2 linked regions of the Psychrobacter arcticus 273-4 genome follow. The main gene of each other region encodes a partner of the protein of the gene in region 2 in a complex. Links are inferred from orthologs where the notes say so. Each region holds a gene or a part of one and is shown on either strand. Other genes may lie near its edges.

Region 1 (12,032 bases), 280 kb from region 2 along the record:
GAATAAGAAAGGAATAAAAATTGGGCTAAAAGTTTAAATCAAACATTTAAGGTAAAAATATAGTGTCACTATTTTATCAGTTATCCAATCGATAAAATAGCGTCATGATTTATTGTCTAAATGCCTTACTTTTTAAACCTATTAGCCCATAAGGTAAAGGATAAGCAGCTATTTTCCATAGTATACAATCATGATTAAATACCCTAAACCGACTCTGCCACCATATGCTTGCTAAAATAACTTAATAACTCTTGAATCACTGTGACGCGTTGTTGCGGCGTTGCCAGTTTATCAGCATCTTGATAACGAATGCCAGACGCACCATTCATACGATAGCACTGCCCATTTGATTGGATCAGCTTGATAATAGCCAAGGCATCGACCGGCGTATCGGGTGCAAACTCAAGCGTCATACTATTACTATTGGCATCAATTTTATTAATTTTCAATGGCTCAGCTTGTATGCGCAGTCCATGAACAGCAAATAACTGCTTGGTCTGGTCTGGTAAGGTACCAAAACGATCAATCATTTCAGTTCGAATATCGGTCAGTGCCTCTTTATCATCGGCATTGCCAATACGCTTGTAAAACAACAAACGCTGATGCACATCGTGCAAATATTCTTCCGGTATCAATGCTGAGCTATGTAGATTAATCTCACTGGTCAGCGATAATGGTGTACTTAAATCAGGCTCTTTACCAGCTTTAATGGCTTTTGTCGCCCGCTCCAGCATATCCATATATAAGCTAAAGCCTATCGCCTGCATATTACCACTTTGTTGCTTACCAAGTATCTCACCAGCTCCACGAATCTCTAAATCTTCACTTGCCAGCATAAAGCCTGCACCCAGTGTGTTAGCACGCTCAATAGCATGCAATCGTCGCTTGGCATCGCCTTTGAGCCCTTTGATAGAGGGTACCAGTAGATAGCAATAAGCCTGATGATGACTACGACCCACGCGACCGCGCAGCTGATGTAGCTGTGCCAAACCAAACTTATCCGCGCGTTCAATGATAATGGTATTGGCATTGGGTACATCAATACCGGTTTCGATAATAGTTGAACAAATTAGCACATTGAATTTTTTATGATAATACTGCTGCATGACTTGTTCGAGTTGGCGCTCTTGCATTTGACCATGAGCAACCCCTACTCGCGCTTCTGGCACTAGCTCACGAATGGTCTCAGCCATACGCTCAATACTGGCGACATCATTATGCAATAAATAAACCTGACCACCACGCAACAGCTCACGCAAGATCGCCTCTTTCATCAGGGCTTCTGTTTTTTGCATAACAAAGGTTTTAATCGCAAGGCGACGAGCAGGTGGCGTGGCAATAATTGACATATCACGCATACCAGAGAGCGCCATATTGAGCGTCCTAGGAATCGGAGTCGCTGTCATCGACATACTATCAACATCGGTCTGAATCGCCTTAATGCGCTCTTTATGACGCACCCCAAAGCGATGTTCTTCATCGACAATCATTAAACCTAGATTAGAGAACTTCACATCAGGCTGCAATAATTTATGCGTACCGATTACGATATCAACCTTGCCCGCTGCGAGGTCTGTTAGCACAGTGTCTTGATGTTTTTTACCCCCAAAGCGCGAAAGCGTTTCAATACGTACCGGCCAATCAGCAAAACGATTGCGGAAATTGTCTTCATGCTGACCTGCTAGCAAGGTGGTCGGCACTAGCACCGCGACTTGGTAACCGGCACTGACCGCAATAAAGGCGGCTCGCATGGCCACTTCTGTTTTACCAAAACCTACATCACCGCAGATGAGACGATCCATGGGCTGATTTTGCCTCATATCTTCCATCACTGCATGAATGGCATTGGCTTGGTCAGGTGTTTCTTCAAAGGCAAATTGGCTCGCAAACAGCTCATACTGTGATGGGTCTATTTTAAAGTGGATACCGACCTTTGCCTCACGCCGTGCTTGCATATTAAGCAGCTCAGCCGCAACATCATGGATTTGCTCCAGCGCTTTTTGCTTGGCTTTGTCCCATTTTCCGCTACCAATTTTGTGCAATGGTGCAAGCGCTGGGTCGCCACCACTATAGCGATTAATCATTTGCAGATTAGCGACCGGCACATAAATACTGGCGTCATTGGCATACTTTAAGTGAATAAACTCTTGCTCACCGTCACCAACATCTAATGTTATCAAACCATTATAACGACCAATGCCATGCTCGATATGAACAACAGGACTGCCGTCTGTTATTTCAGTCACGCTTTTAACCAAGAACTCTTCTGAAACGCCGCTTTGGCGCCGACGGCGTGTTTGCAGTACTTGACGACCAAATAATTGGGTCTCGCTAATCAGTACCAAGCGCTCAGGCACATAGACGCCGCGTTCAATGGGCGCAACGGTAAGACCAACCTGCGGCAAATTTTTACCATTAAGCCCAGTGGTTTTATCGGCGGCTAAAAACGCCTCAAAGCTATCATAAGCCTTGATATCAATCTTACCTTTAAACAGCTCAATAAGAATCTCGCGACGACCTGCTGTCTCAGCGACAATCAATACAGGCGTCGCCGTTTGCGCTTGTAGTTCTAAAAACGCTAATAGCTCAGTAAGTGGCTCTGCTTTTTGATGGTTCACTGCCAACTGCGGCGGCTCTTGCGCACTTAACGTCACTAACCCTTGCTGTTTATCAGATAATTCCTGCGGCTGTATATCCAGCTGTGGCTTAACCGCTAACGTTGGCTCTCCACTGTCAATCGCAGCAACATTATCCATCCTAGTAAGCTTATCACGTGCACTGAGTATCACCCGTGGGTAATGATTGAGGTGCTCATTAAGGGTATTTGATAATAAATACAGCAACTCAGGGGCGACAATAGGCTTGTCAATATCGTGACGACGCTCTTCATAGCGGCGCTGGATTTGTGACCAATAATCGGCCTGTTTTTCGTTAATCAGCTCATCAGTGATGAATAGCGTATCGCTTGGCAGATAAGAAAATAAACTGCTTTCTACCATCCAATCTTTTAAATCAAAAAACAGTGGCTGATAATATTCAAGTCCACTACTCGCAATGCCTGCCATCACATCTTTATGCAACTCAAACTTACGGCTATTGCTATTGGGGAACATAGCAGCAAAATTGGTGCGAAAGGTTTCACGCCCTTCATCAAGTGGAAACTCTTTTGCGGGTAGGATTTGAAACTGTTTAATAGGCTTTGAGATATCTGGCAATTTATGCAGTAGCGACAACGACTCTTTGCCCATACTGCTATCGTTACCACTCATCATTGCTTTAAGATCATCAATGGTCAGCGTACGCTGAGTCTGCGGATTAAAAAAGCGAATCGTTTCAATTTCATCATCAAATAAGTCCAGACGCAGTGGAAACGGCTGACCCATGGCAAAAATATCAATGATACTACCACGTACAGCAAATTCGCCCGGCTCAAAGACATTGTCTACCGCTCGATAACCTGCTTTTGCGAGTAGAGCACGCTGGGTATTGATATCAAATCGGTCTCCCACACTTAAATCAAAATGCTGCCCAATCAACCAGCTTGGCGGTGCCACACGATGCATCAATGCCTGTACAGATATCAGCAGCACGCCTGAGGTTGGCATATCGGTCAATAGATTGATACGTTCGCTGACAATATCTTGATGCGGTGACAGCTCATCATAAGTTAGTGTCTCCCAATCAGGAAACACATGAGCATCGACACCGCAAAACGCCAGCTCTGTCTCTATTTGATTGAGCTGATTTTGGTCACGCGTCACCACGACTTTTAGACGGTCGGCCACATTCCATATAGGAGCTTGCACCAAACTTGCCAGCCACAAGCTACTGACCGCACCGTGCACAGGCACAAGCCAGCGCCGCTGAGCGTTTTGGATAGGGAATAACTGCTGGTTAATCGGGGCAAAGGCGTCAGTCAAAGCAGTGATAGGCATAGAGGATAGGATCAAAGTTATGAGTCAGAAAGCTATTATACGAATATTTGTGCAATTACCAAAATTTATGCCGTAAAGGTTTGTCACTTAGCATTTTTATAAAAAAAACAAAGAGCCAAATACTCTATGAAATAAAGGTTTAATGCTAAAAAATAAGGCTGCTAAACGCAAAGACCTCAGCTTGTGAACTAAGGTCTTCATAGCGGATTTGTCAAAAACAGCGCGTGACTCTAAATTAATGGCTTGTCGCTTGCGATAATCCCATTATTGTCTGCATAAACAAACATACCAGAATTCAGTGTCAAATCACCAAAGCTGATTTCGAGATCAGTTTGACCTTCATCGCGACGATTTGACTTGCGCGGGATACAGCCAAGTGCCATTACTCCAAGCTCCATCTGCGCCATATCATCAACGTCACGAACACAGCCATAAATAATGACCCCTGCCCAATGATTATCGATCGCCGACTGGGCAATCATGTCACCTAACAGCGCACAGCGCATAGAGCCACCACCATCAACGACCAACACTTTGCCATTACCGTCTTTATCTTTGCCGTCACTGTTTAGCAGTGATTTGACTCGGCTATTATCCTCAAAGCATTTGACCGTCACAACTTCACCGCAAAACTTGTCTTTGCCGCCAAAACTATAAAAAGACTTACCTTCAATATTTGGCAAACATACCTGTGATTCAGGATTGGCATCCAATAAATCGCAGGTTACAAAATTTTCTTTAGTCATCGTTGCTGATTCTGGCATGGTAAGACTCCTTATCTGTTATGGTTAAATGTTTTTTAGCTTATTATTAAATACTTAGGCTATTTAATCTTCTGATGCTTATCATCAAACCTCAGCTAATCTGTAGCTTAATATTTTACTCGAGTCATCGCAAGCATCTGTTTATTTTCGATAATATCAGTGGTTTTGATCATAGGTTCGCTGCGATATTTACTACGATGATAGATATCATGGGCGCTCATCGCCATCGCACTAGCGACACGCTTAGCAGAAATAGGATGTAAGGATAGCGACTCGGACACCAGTGGCGAAATAAGCTGAAAGGCTTTTTGTCCCAGACTTTCAAGCGGGCGACCTTTATGCTTGCCAAGTAGTAACGATGGACGGAAAATAACCAATTGCGCAAATTCTAATGCCATTATCGACTCTTCAGTTTCAGCCTTTACCCGATTGTATAAAAAGCGACTGTTGATATCCGCATTCATTGAGGATAATAAAAAGAAGTTTTCAACACCTTTATCTTGGCACAATTTGGCAAAACCGACATTATAATCATGGTCAATCTTACGAAAAGCTTCATCACTACCCGCTTGTTTTTTGGTAGTACCAAGGCAACTAAAGGCATCCGTTTTTCGATCAGCGCCAACGCTTGCAAAGATTTCGGCTAAGTTGTCAAAATCATTCACCTGATAGAAACGCATGCTGGCATTAATATAGCGAGGAGGACGACGTGCAATCACAATTAATGTGTCATAAAGCTCACTAAGCTGCTTCACAAGATGTTGTCCGACCAATCCTGTTGCACCTATTACTATTGCTTTTCGCTGCATATCCTATCCATTTATAGAGTGTTGTAAAATTTATGATAGTCAAAAATGTGATTTTTCAAAGCCCATCGGTGACGTTTACCACTTTAGTATCATACCTAAATTAATGAATCACCGAGGCTATTATGCATAATTTATTGTAAGAGATTTTATCAGCAAGCGGTTTTATTCAGCTTCCACCCTTGTTCAGACTAAGAGATTTCCTCAATATTATGAGAAATACCTGTATAAATTCCTATTAAAGGCATAAAATTCCGCTCATCCATGTAATGGCGTAACTTCTTTGAGCATTAATCATCAAACTTATTGTTCTAAGTGTGATAATTTGCTAAGATAACCGGCTTTACACGTCAACGCTGTTTAATTATTCCAAACAGTTCTGGCGCTTGCGATGATTTCTTACTATTAGATACTCTAATATCAGACATCGACATCATGTTTGGCGAGACGGCTGCTCGTTACTGATGATGGTTAAACCCTTTATTGTAATCCACATTCATATTTTTATCTGTCTTTATCAAGGAGATTCGCGTGGCTAATACTGCACAAGCTCGTAAACGCGCCCGTCAAAATACCAAACGTCGTCAGAACTCTGCGTCACAACGCTCTATGGTTCGTACTTATTTGAAACGTGTTGACGCGGCTATCGCTGCTAAAGATTATGACGCGGCTACCGAAGCTTACAAAAAAGCGGTACCGGTTCTTGATCGCATGGCTGACAAAGGTATTCTTCATAAGAATAAAGCTGCTCGTCGTAAGAGCCGCCTAAACAAAACAATCAAAGGCTTACAAGCTTAAGATTGGTTGCGTTTAGACCGCATGATGCTTTGATAGCATCATAACTAAAACCTTGTCACTGGTTCTAATACTGGGGCAAGGTTTTTTTATGCCTACTCAAAAATAATTAACCACTTAATAAGTAGCTCTTATGTCCATTTTACTTCTGGTGGCAATAGCAGTTTTTTAGGATGAAAGCCAGCAGCACGGTAGCCTTCAAGCAAAGTCTGAATCGGACGTACATAGACTTCACCGCGCCATACAAAATACGCACTTGCCTGCTCGAATGGCTTCTCATCAAACCACAAAAATACCCCTTCCATCATCTTTGGCCAATCATTCCAATCAATCTCAATCATATCAAACATCACCGCTAAGAATGCAGATAACAAAGTATCATGACTGACAGCGAGCATCAGATGCCCGTGCTGGGGTTGATTTTGATAAAAGAGCGATAAAATATCGAGACCACCTTGATAAGCGTTTTTAGTGCCTTCAAGATTGCCTTGCAGGAATCGATTGATAAAATTGAGAACACCAATCTCTTTAAAGATAGGGTTGGCAATATCAGGATCGGTGACTAAGCTGCCAGGCTCAACCAGTAATGACTGGTGTGTAATATCACGGCGTAGTCCTGCCCCTTCTTGCATCAGCTGCGCCGTATCAATACAGCGACCGATCGGGCTTGAAATACTATCGACATCGAGCGAATACGGCAGATGTCCTGCCAACCAACGACCCCAAGATTTTGCCAATACGCGACCTTTGGGTGTCAATGGCAGCTGATAACTGGCAAAGCCATTACCATCAGAGCGCTCGCGCAAGGAATGTCTGGTAAATAAAATCAACCGCTTATCTTCAGGCAACAAGCTGACCGAAGAAATCATGCTATCAGGGAGGTGTGAGGGTGCTGGTGCACTTGGAGTATGACTCGCAAGCTTCTCAGCGGATAGGCTCGATGTGGTGTTATTAGGAAGTTTACTCATCACACAAGCCTATCAGATTTTCTGACAGGAATGAACCAAATATAAGTCCAATTGCAACATAATCTAAAACATATATAATCGGTGAAAAGTAATATCGATACAACACGTACTACTGGTGCAAATTTTTCTTGCTTGCTGTGCCTACGCAGACAGAGGCTGCAAAAAATTTACACCAGCAATACGGTAGCGTACTTTAAAGTATTTCAACTATATATAGCAGACTCATTCATTTCAATATTACTAAAATGCTATGACACTTTGACCTTGCAAAATAGAGACTCAGACCTTGCAAAATAGAGACTCACCTTCATTACGCGTAACTAGCCGATATCAATCACTCTATCCCATGCGAATGCTAACGCCGTACTACTGACCTCATTTGGATAAGCGCGCGGATTGACGATAACGCGTGTCTTATGAATGTGGTAATCAAATGCCTCGTGCGTATGCCCATGCACCCATAGCGCTGGTGCCCAGTCCTCATACATCCATTGGGACAAATCACTTACAAACGCGGCATTGCTTGGCAAATTGGCATATTTTTCAGACACTGATAATGGGCTAATACTATGATGACTCATGACCACGGTTTTTTTACCCAATGCTTTGGCTGTGATTAATGCTTGCTTGAGCCATTGGCGCTGTTTGGCATGGATCTGCATTGATACCTCAGGTGAAAACAGCTCGCTGCCCGCATAGATCTGTTTATAGTCACGCATAAAGCGTAGCGCCGCTACCATAGTATCTTCGTTGGCTTGATATTGATAATCCGTCCAAAGCGTACAGCCTAAGATTCGCACCTCTCCAATATCAATATACTGGCACTGCAAAAATTGTACGCCCTGCTTTGATTCACTATCATAATTATCCCAAGTCGCCAGCTTTTTATCAAAATGCAGCACGTCTTCATTGAAGTACTCATGATTACCGGCGATAGTGATTAGAGGGACTTGTAAGCGCGCTGCTTGCTCTTGTAGCCATGGCATACCAATATCACTATTGGCAGTATCTCCCGCTACTAGCACGATGTCTGCGTCGGTTTTAGGGATATGCCCTATCGGATGGGATTGACGAACATAACTGTCAATATGTAAGTCACTCAAAATCTGTAATTTCATAGTGGCCAATGTCATTAAATAAACATCAATAGTTTAGCAGCTTTTCACCTATCAACAAAAAGTAAAAAGACAGCGGCTTAGGCTGTCTTTTTACTTTTAAAACCCCACTCTCAACTTCGAAAGTGATTGAAAAAAGAAGAGCATCTCACTAATCTATTGTTTTCGACCAAGAATACAACGGAGTCATGAGATGCCCATAGACGAATTTATCATCAATATCTATTTAATGGTAGAGCAATATTACAAAATAGTCGTTACTGAACCCTTGCGAGGTGCAGGTTACGCGCCAAAGCTGAGTGATCCTGAGATCATTTGCATGGAACTGGTCGGTGAATTTTTAAACCTTGATCAAGACAAACAGATTTGGCAATATTTTACCCAGCACTGGCAAGCCTGGTTTCCAGCCATAGGCTCATATCCTAACTTCGCAAAGCATTGCGCGAATCTGTGGCAAGTCAAACAGCGGATACAAGATAACGTCAGTCAACTTGAGGGCCGTGACAACATCCATTTTATGGATGGTTTTCCGATACCCGTCTGTCATTATGGACGCGCTTATCGGCATAAAAACTATCAAGACTTAGCGGCTTTTAGCTACTGTGCGGCTAAGCAAGAGAGGTACTATGGCTTTGAAGGACATTTGCTTGTTAACTTATCGGGCATGATTAAAGGCTTTACCTTTGCTCCTGCCAATGTTGATGAAAGAGCGGTTGCGCCTGATATTACTGACAATATCTATGGTTTGCTCGGCGCTGATAAAGGGTATATCAGCCCTAGTCTCACTCAGTACTACGACGCTCAAGGAGTGGATTTACAAACGCCACTCAGAGCTAACATGAAAGAGGATAGACCCAAACCTGTGGTAAAACGGCTAATGAAAGCCCGCCGTATCGTTGAAACAGTCATTGGTCAGCTATCAGAACGATTTAATATACAAAGGGTACGAGCAAGAGATTTATGGCATTTGTCTCATCGATTGATTCGTAAAATTCTGTCACATAATCTATGCTTTGTACTCAACAAAAAACTTGGTAACCCGCCACTTCAGTTTGAATTGCTTATTTCAAGTTGAGAGTGGGGTTTTTAAACTGAGTGTTTAGCTTAAATCTTGCATTTTAGCGTTTACATTAAACGTTAAAGGCTTTGAAGTATTAACTGCAACTTAGCCGCAGGATCTGCTGCTTGGGTAATTGAGCGCCCAATGACCAGATAATCAGAGCCATCGTTTAATGCCTGTTTCGGCGTGCAAATACGCTTTTGATCATCAGCGTTGTCGTCTAGCAAGCGAATACCAGGGGTTATTAGCTTAAAGTCTTGACCACATAATGCCTTTAGTGTCTTTGCTTCTTGCGCTGAGCATACCACGCCATCAAGACCTGCTTGCTTGGTCAATTGTGCTAAGCGGCTAACTTGTGCATCTAAGCCGTCGGTGATACCAGTTTGCATGAGTGCTTCATTGTCCATAGACGTTAAGACAGTCACTGCAATCAGTAGCGTGTCAAAATCACTATCTAGTAAGCGCTGCTTTGCCAATGCCATCGCTTCTAGCCCTGCACTGGCATGGACGTTGACCATCCATATACCAAGCTCAGCGGCAGCCAATACTGCTTGTGCGGTGGTATTCGGGATATCATGAAATTTTAAGTCTAAAAAAACTTCAAATTGGCGTTGATGTAGTGCTTTGACTATCTCAGGACCACACCGGGTATACAGCTCTTTACCTACTTTTAATCGGCATAACGCCGGATCTAATTGGTCAGCTAACGCAAGAGAGGCATTCTTTGTCATATTGTCTAATGCAACGATGACAGGAGAATTGATTGCGTTGTTCATTGTTGTGCCTCTTTATATCTGGTTTATCAAATTATAGTATTAAGAATGAGCAGTAAAAACGCATCCTATGAGTTATCAGTAATCGCGTTTTTGTTTGGTCAAACTTGCCCCTTCATGCACATTGACATTGGGATTAGCATTGTTCATTGTCGTATCCTGTACGTTGACCGCTGTCGCCCCATAAACAGCTTCTTCTACAGTGGGTGCATTCGCTTGACGATCAATCACCACATTAGCTTGGGTTATCTGCTCTTGTAAATTGGCATTCGCCTTTTGTAGACGCGATATTTCCCACTTGTTTTGCAAAACACGGAAAATCAGCAATGCTAATAATATACCTATGACGATACCGAGTATCAGGCACAGTATCAATAGCAAACCCAAATTCATCGTAGGCGCTTGTGAAAACAGCAGATTCACGCCAACTTCAGTATTGTTTGCTAATACCAAAGCAAGTGAATAAGCGAAGCTCAAAAATAGCAATACTAATAATAAAATACGCATCAGACGTCTCCTTAGGTTTTTAATAGAACAGACAAATTGATAAAAACTAAGCCATGCTGATTAATAATACTACGTTCTCAAAGATTGGGTATAAATAAGAAAAATTGGCTCATACTTTAGTAGTAGAACGATTTAATATCTTATATTACCTCAATTGGCTTACTGTCCGCCTGCTACTTTTTCATTGACGGCTTCACGTAATGCTTTGCCTGGCTTAAAATGCGGAATAGCCTTGGCAGGTACTGGCACACTTTCACCTGTTTTAGGGTTACGACCCATACGAGCGCGGCGATGATGCAGACAAAAACTGCCAAACCCACGTACTTCTACTCGACCATCATTGGCGAGCGTATGGGTCATCAAATTTAATATTTCGCGTACTGCGTCATCGACAACAGTATCTGTCATCGTGTCACAATTCGTACTCAGATTACTAATGAATTCAGACTTATTAATTGTTTGCTGCATTATCACGCTTGCCTTGTTAATTGATAGATAAGATGATGGAAATAACTAAAACAATAACCACAGAAATTACAAAATACAGGCTAATAACCACGCGATTGTTGGTTAAATATCTGTTTGTTTATAATGACTTGGGTCTAAGCTTACATCTCGTTACTCGATGTTGCAAATGATAGCGGATATTGAGGTAAATTGGAAACAAGAGTTCCTCTATTAAAGAAAAAACTTCAGCAATGATCGTCAATAGCAAAATTTAGCCGTAAAAAAAAGCGACCGGAGTCGCTTTCTTTTATAAGATCATAACATTAGCGGTAAATAGCTTACTGCATTTGTTCTTTGATCAAGTCACCAATAGTTTTTGGTTGTGCATCAGAACCGGCAGCAGTAGTAGTCGTGGTTGTGCTGCTTAGCTCTTTAATCGCTTGACGCTCTTCAGCTTCGTCTTTCGCTTTGATTGACAAGCTGATGTTACGTGTTTTACGATCAACACTGATGATTTTAGCTTCAACATCATCACCAACCGTTAGATGCTTAGTCGCATCTTCAACGCGGTCACGTTGAATCTCAGAGGCACGTAAATACGCTTCAACTTCGTCAGCAAGTTCGATAGTAGCACCTTTAGCGTCTACTTCTTTTACTTTACCATTAACGATAGCACCGCGGTCATTGTTGACTAGGTATTCGTTAAATGGATCTGAAGTTAATTGTTTCACGCCTAGGCTGATACGGTTGGCTTCAGAATCTACAGACAATACCATTGCTTCAACGGTGTCACCTTTGTTGTAGTTACGGATAGCATCTTCGCCAGTTTCATTCCAAGAAATGTCTGACAAGTGAACCAAAC
Region 2 (11,242 bases):
CCACCAATGGCGATATAGTCATAATGTTTTGTCATGGTTAAGTCTCTTTAATCAATGCGTGTTGGTGCAATTTTGCAGTCTATTATTTTTTAATTCTGTTATTTTGAACTCTATTGTAATGGGTATGATCATCAATCTTACAAGGTTTTGCTTATAAGGATATGCCAGCTATAGTTGAAATACTTTACAGTCGCTACCGTACTACTGGTGTAAATTTTTTGCAGCCTCTGTCTGCGTAGGCACAGCAAGCAAGAAAAATTTGCACCAGCAATACGTGTTGTATCGATATTACTTTTCACCGACTATAGTATTAGAATATAAAAGAATTTTGGCAGAAATAGACTGACATCTAAGCCCATCTAAACCCCTTAAACTCATCTACACAATGGCACGCCGCCTATAAAATAACAGTCCAGGAATGGACAAGCCCAGCACCAATCCTGAAGTCACAAATAAAGCCTCAAACAAATACACCATCATTTGGCTAAATAATTCGTCTGAAAAGCCAAAATAGCCAATCTGTACCATACTGACCATCGCCTTATAAGCGGCGATACCAGGCATCATACAGATGACACTTGGTGAGATTAATGCTTTGGGCGGTAGGGTATATTTTTTAGAAAAATACACGCCCAAAAAGCTGGCAAGCATCGCCCCAAAAAAGCTGGCAACCACCAGATGGATATGCTGATAGACAAGCGCCGTTTTTAGTCCAAATCCAAACGCGGTCATCAATAAACACGGCAAAATATAGCGTTTGGGAACGCTGAACATCAGCGTCCAACCAAGGGTAATGATACAGGACAGCACCACGGTTTTAATGAACCACATCTCAAAACCCCCAGTGCTGTATGCGAAGTAAGACCAGCGCCATCACGATACCAACGCACGCTGATAAGGTTAGCATATAGGTAAAAACGGCACGGCCAACGCCAATATTGACATAGCCTTTTAAAATATCTGAGAAAGAATTGATCAATGGAAAGCTTGGAACTAGTAAAAGCACGCTTGAGGCAACGGCGATATCAGCATTATTACCAATATCAAAATAGTAGGTCGTTGCCCCAATTAAAGAAGCGATAAAAGCCGTCACAATGACCGCTATAAAGGGATTAAAATGGTGTTTGGACAGGTAAATACGGGTGAACATCGCTACCATACCTGCGATAAAGGTTACGGCGGTAATTGACCAACTGCCACCATTTAGATAAGCAAACGCGGCACAAGATGCGCCAACAAACACGCCTACCAACCATGTTGGATACACCGACTTATTATCTAACTCATCAAACGCAAGGGTGGTGCGGTCAGTTAGCTCAGACTTCAGCTCAGCATTATCTATAGTAGATTCAGTTTTATTAACGATTTGCTGAATTTGTACCAATACATTGACATTGATGCTCTGATTGATCGTGTCTCTGGTGGTGGTGATACAGCGCTCATCACAGATAGTGGTCAAGGTAATGGCGTTAAAATTTAGCGAACATTCTACGCTGTTCATGCCCAAGGCAAGCCCCAAGCGTTTGGATAAGTCCACCACCACGGCAGACTCAGCGCCATATTGCATAAGGAGTAATCCGCAGCGCACGCATAATCGAGTAATGTGCTGTTGCTGTACGTAGCTGATAGAAGTCATTGATTATATACGCATGTTGGCTATTGTGATTTTTATGGATGGTATAACTATAAACACTGTGAGTGGTTATGGGGTATCGATACGGCAAGGTAACGATAGCATAACTTGCCGTGCTTATTTGCTACTATTATAAAGCGTAAACCACTGTAGTAAGGAGAATAAAATGCATATTGCCATCTTAACGCTGACTTTTTCTCTGCCCGGATGTGGCTCATTAAAGGAGAAACGCCAGCGCATGGTCGGCTTGCATGCCCGCTTTGGCAATACGCCAAGCGTCGCGGTCTGTGAAAGCGGTGAGCGTGATCGGCATGATGCCAGCGAATGGACGCTCGTTGTAGTAGGGCTGTCCAAACGTGAGGTCGAGTCGTTGTGTAGTCAAATCGAAGACAAGATAGAGCGTACAGTGGATGCGCGGGTGATGAATGTTGAAAGAGAGTTTGTTTAGTTTGGGCTTTTTGGGGAGCCAATCCCGCTTTTCGCTCATATCTGCTCATTGATACGAGGCGAGGGCTACGGTTTGTCCTGTCTCTTGCTCCGCGTAGCCAAGCCAAAATCTGGTCCTCGCAACTTGTCCAATTGAGCAGAATAACCGCTACAATCGGGGCTAAACCGCGTCTCTAGGCGACTTTCATGAATTGATGATACTGTTTGGTAAGATGCAATGATGCTTATCAGAGATTAATGTTTTTTACATCATCAATTAGCTGAATGATATCATCAGCAGTTTCAGCAACCCACTCTTTGCGACTACTCTCATTCACAATATCGAAAAAATTATCTTTAGGCTTCTTGAAATTAACTGGGCGTTGCGGATAAATAATCCCACCTAGATTTTTCTTCTTATTTTTACCTTCCCAGTTTCTACGTAATGCTATAACTTGATTATTAAATTCTTCCATTTCGCTGGGATATTCTAGTAGACGTAATCCATCTTTCTCTGCTAGTGTTATGCTATAGTACAAACGATTATTTAACTCGATATAACAATAAACGTCTACGTTATCTCTCTCAACTATTTTATAGAAAAGTCCATACGTCTTAGCTTTGCCTTTCTTACCACCTCCTGAATAGTACTGTTCTACTGCTTTTTCTTGGCTATAAGGTAAAAGCTGATTATCACAAAAGGAAAATGCTAGATTTTTTTCTTCAAAATAAGCTAATAGGTCGTTCCACATCTCTTTTTGAATATTTTTTTGAATAGTTTCAAAGTTCTGGCTCAGTTTGTATATAGTTTTAAAGTTATTGCTATCTGCTAGAAAGTCTACATATTCTTGTTTCATTTTTGCATCCCTTGTTTGCCCTGTAATCCTGGCAACGGTATTGATGTACTGCTCAATAGTTTGCTCTATATGCGGATAACCTACTACCTTTGCCTTACATAGCGTCAAAAAGTTAAAAATATCTTCCTTGTAGCTAATTACGCCATAGTCATCATTACTAATATCTCCCTGACCATAAGGCGACACATTATCCCCAAAACGATTTAAATATACTATGTAAATATTTTTATCGTCATAGCCCAATTCTTGGCAAGCTTTATAATATTTAGCCAGTTGACCTTTTTGATCAAAAGCATAAATCTTGTTTTCGACAACAATAACGTTTTTTTTGTTTTTGAGAATGATATCAGCTCTACCATGATCTGAATTACGAAAACTATATTCAATTTCACAACTGTAGTCATCTTTAGAGCTTAATTTTTCTCGATTCCATTCTTGTGTTGCTATGGCGTTATTTAATACTGTTTCAATGAATAACTGTTGAAAGTCTGCTGTTTTATGACTAGCATCTTTATTGAGTAGTTCGGCAAGAAAACGAGAGTGCAAACCAACTTCTTCGCCTATCTTACGTAAGATCGTAAATATATTAAAATCTAGTTTTGTATCATTATGATTCTTTAGAGAGGCTTGTTCCTTATCCTGTAAATTTGAAATATTTTGTTTAAAATTTTCGCCAAGCATAGTCATCTTTCCTAATAATTTTAGTGTATATTATCAAATTGATCTTAACAAGTTAACATATACACTGAGCTATGCTGAAGAAACCGTACAAGTAAACTTGGTAAACTAAGCACAACAACAGGAGTTTACCATGACCAAGAAAATCAGAACCTATAGTGCAGAATTCAAAGCAGAAGCCGTCAAGAAGATAGCGGACAACGATGGGAATATTTCAGCGACTGCAAAGCAGCTTGGTATCGCCATGCAGACCTTATCTAATTGGCACAATAAAGCCAATCAAGGCAAACTTGAGGGAACAGCTCAATATGATCCTGAACTCATAGCAGTGATCGAAGAAAACAAACGCCTCAAACGACAGCTTAAAGTTGCCGAGGAGGAACGAGAGATCCTAAAAAAGGCGACGGCGTACTTTGCAAGGCACAGTTAGTGAGGTACGCCTTTATCAAAGATAACCAGCACTTCTTTAGCATCACCACTATGTGCCGCGTGCTAAGTGTTAAGCCATCAAGCTATTACGACTGGCTAAGTCGTGATCTCAGCGACCAACAGATACATCGCAATCAGTGTGAACTACTGGTTAAAGTCGCTCATACTGAGACCAAGCAGTGCTATGGCGTAGATCGACTGCATGCCCACCTAAGTGCGCAAGGGCACGATATCAGCCAATATATGGTTAGAAGCATCAAAGAAGAACATGGCATCAAATGCCGTCGCCACAAACGCTTTAAAGTCACCACCGACTCCAATCACAACAAGCTGGTCTATCCAAACGTACTGGATCAGAAGTTTGATGCCAGTCGCCCTAACCAAGCGTGGGTCAGTGACATCACCTATATTTGGACGCTTGAGGGCTGGTTGTATTTAGCGGGGGTTAAGGACTTATACACCAAAGAGCTTGTTGGATATGCCATCAATAAGCGCATGACTGCTGATTTGGTTTGCCGTGCACTTAATATGGCAATTAAGAATAAAGGGCCAAGCCAAGGGCTGACTGTGCATTCCGATAGAGGCAGCCAGTATTGTAGCCATGCGTACCATAATATTATCAAGCAGCATCATTTTAAAGGCTCAATGAGTGGCAAAGGTAATTGTTATGACAACGCACCCATAGAAAGCTTCTGGGGCACATTAAAGAATGAGCTGGTATATCATCAAGACTATAAAACAAGGTTTACAGCCATTACCGATATCATTAGATATATCGAGCTGTATTACAATCAGACTAGGATTCAAAAGGGCTTGGGCTATAAATCGCCAAGACAGGTGTGGTTTGACTTTTATCGTCATGCTGCGTAATTAAAATCTCCCAAGTTTAACTGTACGGATTTGACAGCAGGGGTCACACGTTTTTAAAGCCTTTATAGAGTTCATTATTATGAGTCGTTCCTCTAAATATAGTTTAAGTGATTTATCTGAATATAAAGGCCCTAAAGGCTTTATGTTCGTCACTACAGGACAAAAAACAGAAAAAGTAGCCCAAAATATAGGGAAAGATAAGTTTGACAAAGCCTCTGATAACTATTTAGAGCTTGGTTGCGAAGATTTGGATTTCAAAGCAATTAGCTTAGACGTTTTACAGAGTTTGACCGAGGTCGATAGGAATGCACACCTCGAAAGTCAAAAAGTTATAGTTTTTTTAATTGAAAATGAAGCTTCCTTTGATGCTTTGTTTGCCATTCACGATGAAATAGCTTCTATTCAAGCATTAACTTGTGCAATCGTACCTTCAACTATAGATGAAATAAGTGGCTTCAAAACTGAACCAAAAAATATTTTAAAAAGTAAGATTAATACATTGTCACTTATTCCTACTTTTTCTGTACCTTTTATGACATCACAAGCCAAAAATGATTTTTTAAACGACATGCACAGTGAGAGCTATAATTTTTATTATTCCTTTGTAGATTCAGTCATAACGACAGTTTGTACCGTTTATAGGCAGGATGACTCTATGATAGGGTATGACTTTAATGATTGGAAACAAGTATTTAGTAGTAACAGATTACTAAATATACTTCCTAATATGTATGCAAGCGACAAAAATAAGAATAATTTCAAGAGTGATTATTTAGAAGGATTAAGTAAAGTTGGAATTCATCCGACTGATATTAAAGATATAATTTGTGTAATGAGTGCTAGTAGTTCTCTTAGCTTAGAACAAACACTTAAAGTAACCGAAACTATAGGGGATAGTTACGCTATTTTTTGCACTACAACTATGAAGCTTACTCAAGATTCAGCTATATTTGAAGACTCAAGCATGACAAGTGTTAATGTCATAGTGAGTAGGCAATTTAAAGGCAGGTAGTAGCGAAAATCGGGAATGGCTACATCCCATTTGTCTTCAGAAAGTCATAGATTTTTTCTTGCGTCGGGGCAAAGCAGTGATTTTCTTTATTCCTTCTCGCAAACAAAAAAAAGGCCACTCCCTAAAGAGTAGCCTTTCATCAACAATTCACTAATTTTTATTAGCTCACTTCTTTCATCGCTTGCTTAAGCATCGGCTTCAAGAACTCACCAGTATACGAGCCTTTGACTTCTGCCACTTCCTCAGGCGTACCTTCCGCGATAATCAGTCCACCACCTTTACCACCTTCAGGACCCAAATCAATCACCCAATCCGCAGTTTTAATTACGTCAAGATTGTGCTCAATGACCACGATGGTATTCCCTTTATCGCGTAGCGCATGCAGGATATGGAGTAGCTTATCGATATCATGGAAATGCAAACCAGTAGTTGGCTCATCCAAGATATACAGCGTCTGTCCGGTATCACGCTTCGCCAGCTCACGTGCTAATTTAACCCGCTGCGCTTCACCACCTGATAACGTCGGTGCAGACTGACCCAAGCGGATATAGCTTAAACCGACATCCATTAATGCTTGCAAACGACGGTAAATCGCTGGAATGGCAGAGAAAAACTCAGTGGCATCTTCAACGGTCATATCTAGGACGTCGGCGATGTTTTTACCTTTATAGTGAATCTCTAAAGTCTCGCGATTATAGCGCTTGCCTTCACAAGTATCACACGGCACATACATGTCGGGCAAAAAGTGCATCTCGACCTTGATAAGACCATCACCTTGACACATCTCGCAGCGTCCGCCTTTGACGTTGAAGCTAAAGCGACCAGCTTTATAACCACGAGCACGCGCTTCTTGCGTTTGTGCAAACATTTCACGAACAGGCGTAAACACGCCAGTATACGTCGCTGGATTTGAGCGCGGCGTACGACCAATGGGGCTTTGATCGATATCGACCATTTTGTCCAAATGCTCAAGACCGCTGATGCTGTCATGCTTATCCGCGATGAGCGTTGAGGCATTATTTAACTGCGTCGCTGCCAATGGCATTAAGGTACGGTTAATCAAGGTTGATTTACCTGAACCCGATACCCCAGTAATACAAGTCATTATGCCTATTGGCAAGGTCAAGTCAACGTCGTGTAAGTTGTTGCCTGATGCGCCTTTGAGCTCAATAGTCATCGGAACTTGTTTGGGCTTAGCTTTACCTTTGACTTCCATATCGATAGTTTTGGCTTTATGACGAATGGCTGGAATCTCGATTTTCCTCTTACCAGACATATATTGTCCAGTCAGCGATTCTTTATTCGCCATGATGTCATCGACTGTGCCTTGGGCAATAATGTGACCGCCATGTATGCCGGCGCCGACACCGATATCGATGACATGATCCGCTTGGCGAATGGCATCTTCATCGTGCTCAACGACCAGTACGGTATTACCCAAATCACGCAAGCGCGTTAAGGTTTTTAGCAAGCGATCATTATCGCGCTGATGTAGACCGATGGATGGCTCATCGAGTACATACATCACACCCATCAGACCTGCACCAATTTGGCTGGCAAGACGAATACGTTGCGCTTCACCGCCTGATAGCGTTTCAGCAGAGCGCGCAAGCGACAGGTAATCAAGTCCGACACTGACGAGGAAGTTTAGACGCTCATTAATCTCTTTAAAGATTTTTTCTGCAACTTCGCCTTTATGACCACCAATTTTTATTGTTTTATAATATTCAGCGGCATCACCGATAGATAGTTTGACAATTTCAGCAATCGTTTGATCGTCAACGCGGACATTGCGTGAGATCTCATTCAAACGTGCACCATCGCAGACGTTACAAGTAGTATCAGCCAAGTATTTAGCTAACTCGTCACGGACTAGGTTGCTTTGGGTTTTGGCATAACGGCGCTCTAAATAAGGCAGTACACCTTCAAATGGTACGGTTGTATTGGTTTTTCGACCGCGCTCATCAGTAAAGTTAAAGGTGAGCTTTTCTTTACCAGAACCCTGCATGATGATATCTTGCTGCGCTTTTGGCAGCTCTTGCCACGGTGCATCCATATCGATTTTAAAATGATTGCAGACGGTAGAGAGCAGACCAAAGTAATAGGCATGACGCTTATCCCAACCATTAATCGCACCTTGATTGAGCGATTTTTCATGATGGGTGATCAGCTTTTCAGCAGAAAAATACTGACGTTTACCGAGACCATCACAACTTGGGCAAGCACCGTACGGGTTGTTAAAACTGAACATGCGCGGCTCAAGCTCAGACACTGCGCGATCACAAACAGGACAAGAGTGCTTGGCTGACATCACTTGGTTTTCATCACCGCCTTCTTTTGGGTTGCCATCCATAAAATGTAGCGTGACCAGCCCTTGACCCAAGCGCAGTGCTGTCTCCAAGCTTTCAGCGACACGATTACCCAAGTCATCACGGACTTTAAAGCGATCAACCACGACTTCAATGGTATGTTTTTTCTTCTTATCGAGTGTCGGTAGCTCGTCGGTATCGTAGACATCACCATCGACGCGCACGCGTACAAAGCCTTGACCAATCAACTGCTCAAGTAAGACGGTATGCTCGCCTTTACGTTCACGAATCACGGGCGCAAGAATCATAATCTTCGTATCATCGGGCAACGCCATGACTTGATCGACCATTTCAGTCACCGACTGTGCGACCATTGGCTCGCCATGCTCTGGGCAATAAGGCGTGCCGATACGCGCATAGAGCAGGCGCAAGTAGTCATAAATCTCGGTAATCGTACCGACCGTTGAGCGTGGGTTATGGTTGGTCGATTTTTGCTCGATAGCAATCGCTGGTGATAAGCCCTCGATACTATCGACGTCCGGCTTCTCCATCTGCGAGAGGAACTGACGCGCATACGCCGATAAGCTCTCGACATAACGACGTTGGCCTTCAGCATAAAGGGTATCGAATGCCAATGACGATTTACCAGAACCTGATAAACCAGTAATGACCACGAATTTATCTCGTGGAATGTCTAAATCGATATTTTTTAGATTATGAGTGCGTGCGCCGCGAACCTTAATATACTCGTGTGCCATCGGTTGAGGGTTTCCTATTTGCTAAATGGTATTTTAAAAGGTATGTAAAATTTAAAAGGGTCAATCAATATGAGTCAAATGATTCATCGAAAGCGTGGATAATTTTAAAAATGCTATAGTCGATTCCAAATAAAGTAGATACATCATGTTTTGACGCGGCACTGGTATAAATTTTTCTGGCGTGCTGTGCCTGCGCAGACAGAGGCTGCAAAAAATTCATTCCAGTCCCGCTGTATCGTTTTTATACTGGGCTTACTATATTCAAATTACTATGGCTTTATAAAAAATGTGCATTTTTCACAAAGCCATAGTAATGGTTGTCTATCTTAGATCATGCCTTTAATAGTTGAAATGGATAAAGGTAATCTAAATAAAGGTTAACTAATATGAGTGGTTTGTTATAAATTTAGCCGAACAACGTCGTTTTACAAAAAGATTTATCATAAAATTTTTTTAGATAACCATGTTCAGATAACTCAGATAACCATGTTCTCAACGTCTTACTTTATTGTCATGATAGCCACATTATTCAAGGTGTAATGACCTATGAGATGCACTTGGTAACAAAATTATCGCGTAAAATTAATGGCTTAAGTCAGTGTCCGCTATGATGCTGGAGTAGGAAGGCAAAAGTCTCGGCAAGCAAACGGCGAATGTCTTATACTAGTGAGCTTAATTTGTAGGCTAAAGCCTTGATACAGTCGTAATAATACAAGCAGAGCTGCAGCAGTGATAAACCAGCAATGATGAACCAGTGAGGCAAGTATGAATAGCGTAGAAAAACGGGCAATCCTCGGGGTCGGTGGTATTTTTGCCTTGCGGATGATTGGTTTGTTTATGATTGTGCCAGTATTTTCTGTGTATGGTGATAATTATGCACATGCGACGCCGTTTCTGATCGGTTTGGCAGTCGGTATTTATGGGCTAGGGCAGGCGATATTTCAGATCCCGATGAGCCTTGCCGCTGATAAGTTTCCACGTAAACCGATTATATTTTTAGGTCTGATATTATTTGCGCTTGGTGGTATTATCGCCGCCAATGCGACGGATATTTACGAGGTCATTATTGGTCGTGCGCTGGCAGGTAGTGGTGCGGTCTCTGCGGTCTTGATGGCGCTACTAGCGGATGTGACTCGTGAAGAGATGCGCACCAAAGCGATGGCGACGATGGGTTTGACCATTGCGACCTCCATCATGCTCGCGTTTGCCTTTGGTCCCTTATTAGTCGGCTCACTTGGTATTTCTGGGCTGTTTTGGTTGACCGCAGGCTTTGCTGTTTTGGCGATGTTATTACTACTGTTCGTGCCGACACCACTACGGGTACTTAAGCATAACTTAGACAATAAATCGATTGGTCAACAGTTAGCGACAGTCTTAAAAATCGGTGATTTAAACCGATTGCATATTGGTATTTTTGCCCTGCATTTAACCATGACGGCGATATTTGTTATTTTGCCGCATCAGCTCAATGAAGTACTAGGATTGTCGGTACGTCAGCAAGGGTTGGTTTATTTGCCTTTACTGTTCATCGGTTTTGCTGTCGCGATACCTTTTATTATTATCGCCGAAAAGAAACGTAAAATGCGCCAAGTATTTTTGGGCGCGATTGCACTGATGACGGTTGCCTTAGCGTTATTGGCGCTCGGTGGTCAGGTTGGCGTCGGTATTATATTAGGCTTGTTGCTCTACTTTATGGGCTTTAATTTACTTGAAGCAACCATTCCTTCATGGATATCTAAGCGCGCGCCAGTCGCCAATAAAGCCACTGCGATGGGGCTGAATTCATCCAGTCAGTTCTTTGGTGCTTTTGTTGGTGGTGCGATGGGCGGACTATTATTAAGTCAGCCTAATTTGTTGGCATGGGGCATCTTGGCAATTATAATGGCGGCCTCTTTATTGCTGATTATTCCTATTGCCGATCCACCATATTTATCGAGCACGACTGTGACGATACCTAAGAATATCGATATTCAGGACTGGTCACGGCAAATGCTGGCAGTAGATGGTGTTGATGAGCTTGTCGTCATGGCAAAAGAACAAGTGGCTTATTTAAAATTGGACAAGACACAGCTTACAGATACTTCGCGACAGGAGCTGTCGCATTTGGCGCAAAGCCCTCTAGATATTTAACAGAAAAATGGTTAAAGTAAAAGTATATTACTGCTAAGATTAATGCTTTATATTAAAGATTCGATTTAAAGATTGTAATAAAATTATTCATAAATAAAAGGACGATATCATGCGCGGTGTTAATAAAGTTATCATCATCG

What was found.
Region 1: the proteins of uvrA (region 2) and mfd are in contact, whole or in part, in a crystal structure (PDB 4DFC), measured with the Escherichia coli proteins. The link is inferred for Psychrobacter arcticus 273-4 from one-to-one orthologs.

Annotation. Positions count from the first base shown.
Region 1 is NC_007204.1:1,801,718-1,813,749, forward strand. What follows is about bases 4-4,243. They hold mfd (transcription-repair coupling factor), read right to left. Parts: upstream 3,936-4,243; coding sequence 204-3,935; downstream 4-203. Other genes in these bases: rraA (ribonuclease E activity regulator RraA), read right to left, coding at 4,166-4,243. Also shown: more of rraA, read right to left, coding at 4,244-4,681; PSYC_RS07705 (NAD-dependent epimerase/dehydratase family protein), read right to left, coding at 4,807-5,508; rpsT (30S ribosomal protein S20), read left to right, coding at 6,037-6,303; PSYC_RS07715 (histidine phosphatase family protein), read right to left, coding at 6,432-7,268; PSYC_RS07720 (metallophosphoesterase), read right to left, coding at 7,589-8,386; PSYC_RS07725 (IS982 family transposase), read left to right, coding at 8,577-9,458; pyrF (orotidine-5'-phosphate decarboxylase), read right to left, coding at 9,521-10,219; PSYC_RS07735 (lipopolysaccharide assembly protein LapA domain-containing protein), read right to left, coding at 10,295-10,723; PSYC_RS07740 (integration host factor subunit beta), read right to left, coding at 10,883-11,191; rpsA (30S ribosomal protein S1), read right to left, coding at 11,509-12,032. UniProt on the Escherichia coli protein: Couples transcription and DNA repair by recognizing RNA polymerase (RNAP) stalled at DNA lesions. Mediates ATP-dependent release of RNAP and its truncated transcript from the DNA, and recruitment of nucleotide excision repair machinery to the damaged site.
Region 2 is NC_007204.1:2,083,395-2,094,636, reverse strand. The notes cover bases 5,866-9,315. They hold uvrA (excinuclease ABC subunit UvrA), read right to left. Parts: upstream 8,973-9,315; coding sequence 6,066-8,972; downstream 5,866-6,065. Other genes in these bases: PSYC_RS08740 (hypothetical protein), read left to right, coding at 5,866-5,905. Outside these bases: gorA (glutathione-disulfide reductase), read right to left, coding at 1-35; PSYC_RS08770 (threonine/serine exporter family protein), read right to left, coding at 379-831; PSYC_RS08765 (threonine/serine ThrE exporter family protein), read right to left, coding at 833-1,636; PSYC_RS08760 (DUF503 domain-containing protein), read left to right, coding at 1,800-2,081; PSYC_RS08755 (PD-(D/E)XK nuclease family protein), read right to left, coding at 2,308-3,597; more of PSYC_RS08740, read left to right, coding at 4,973-5,865; PSYC_RS08730 (MFS transporter), read left to right, coding at 9,738-11,102; ssb (single-stranded DNA-binding protein), read left to right, coding at 11,212-11,242. UniProt on the Escherichia coli protein: The UvrABC repair system catalyzes the recognition and processing of DNA lesions. UvrA is an ATPase and a DNA-binding protein. A damage recognition complex composed of 2 UvrA and 2 UvrB subunits scans DNA for abnormalities.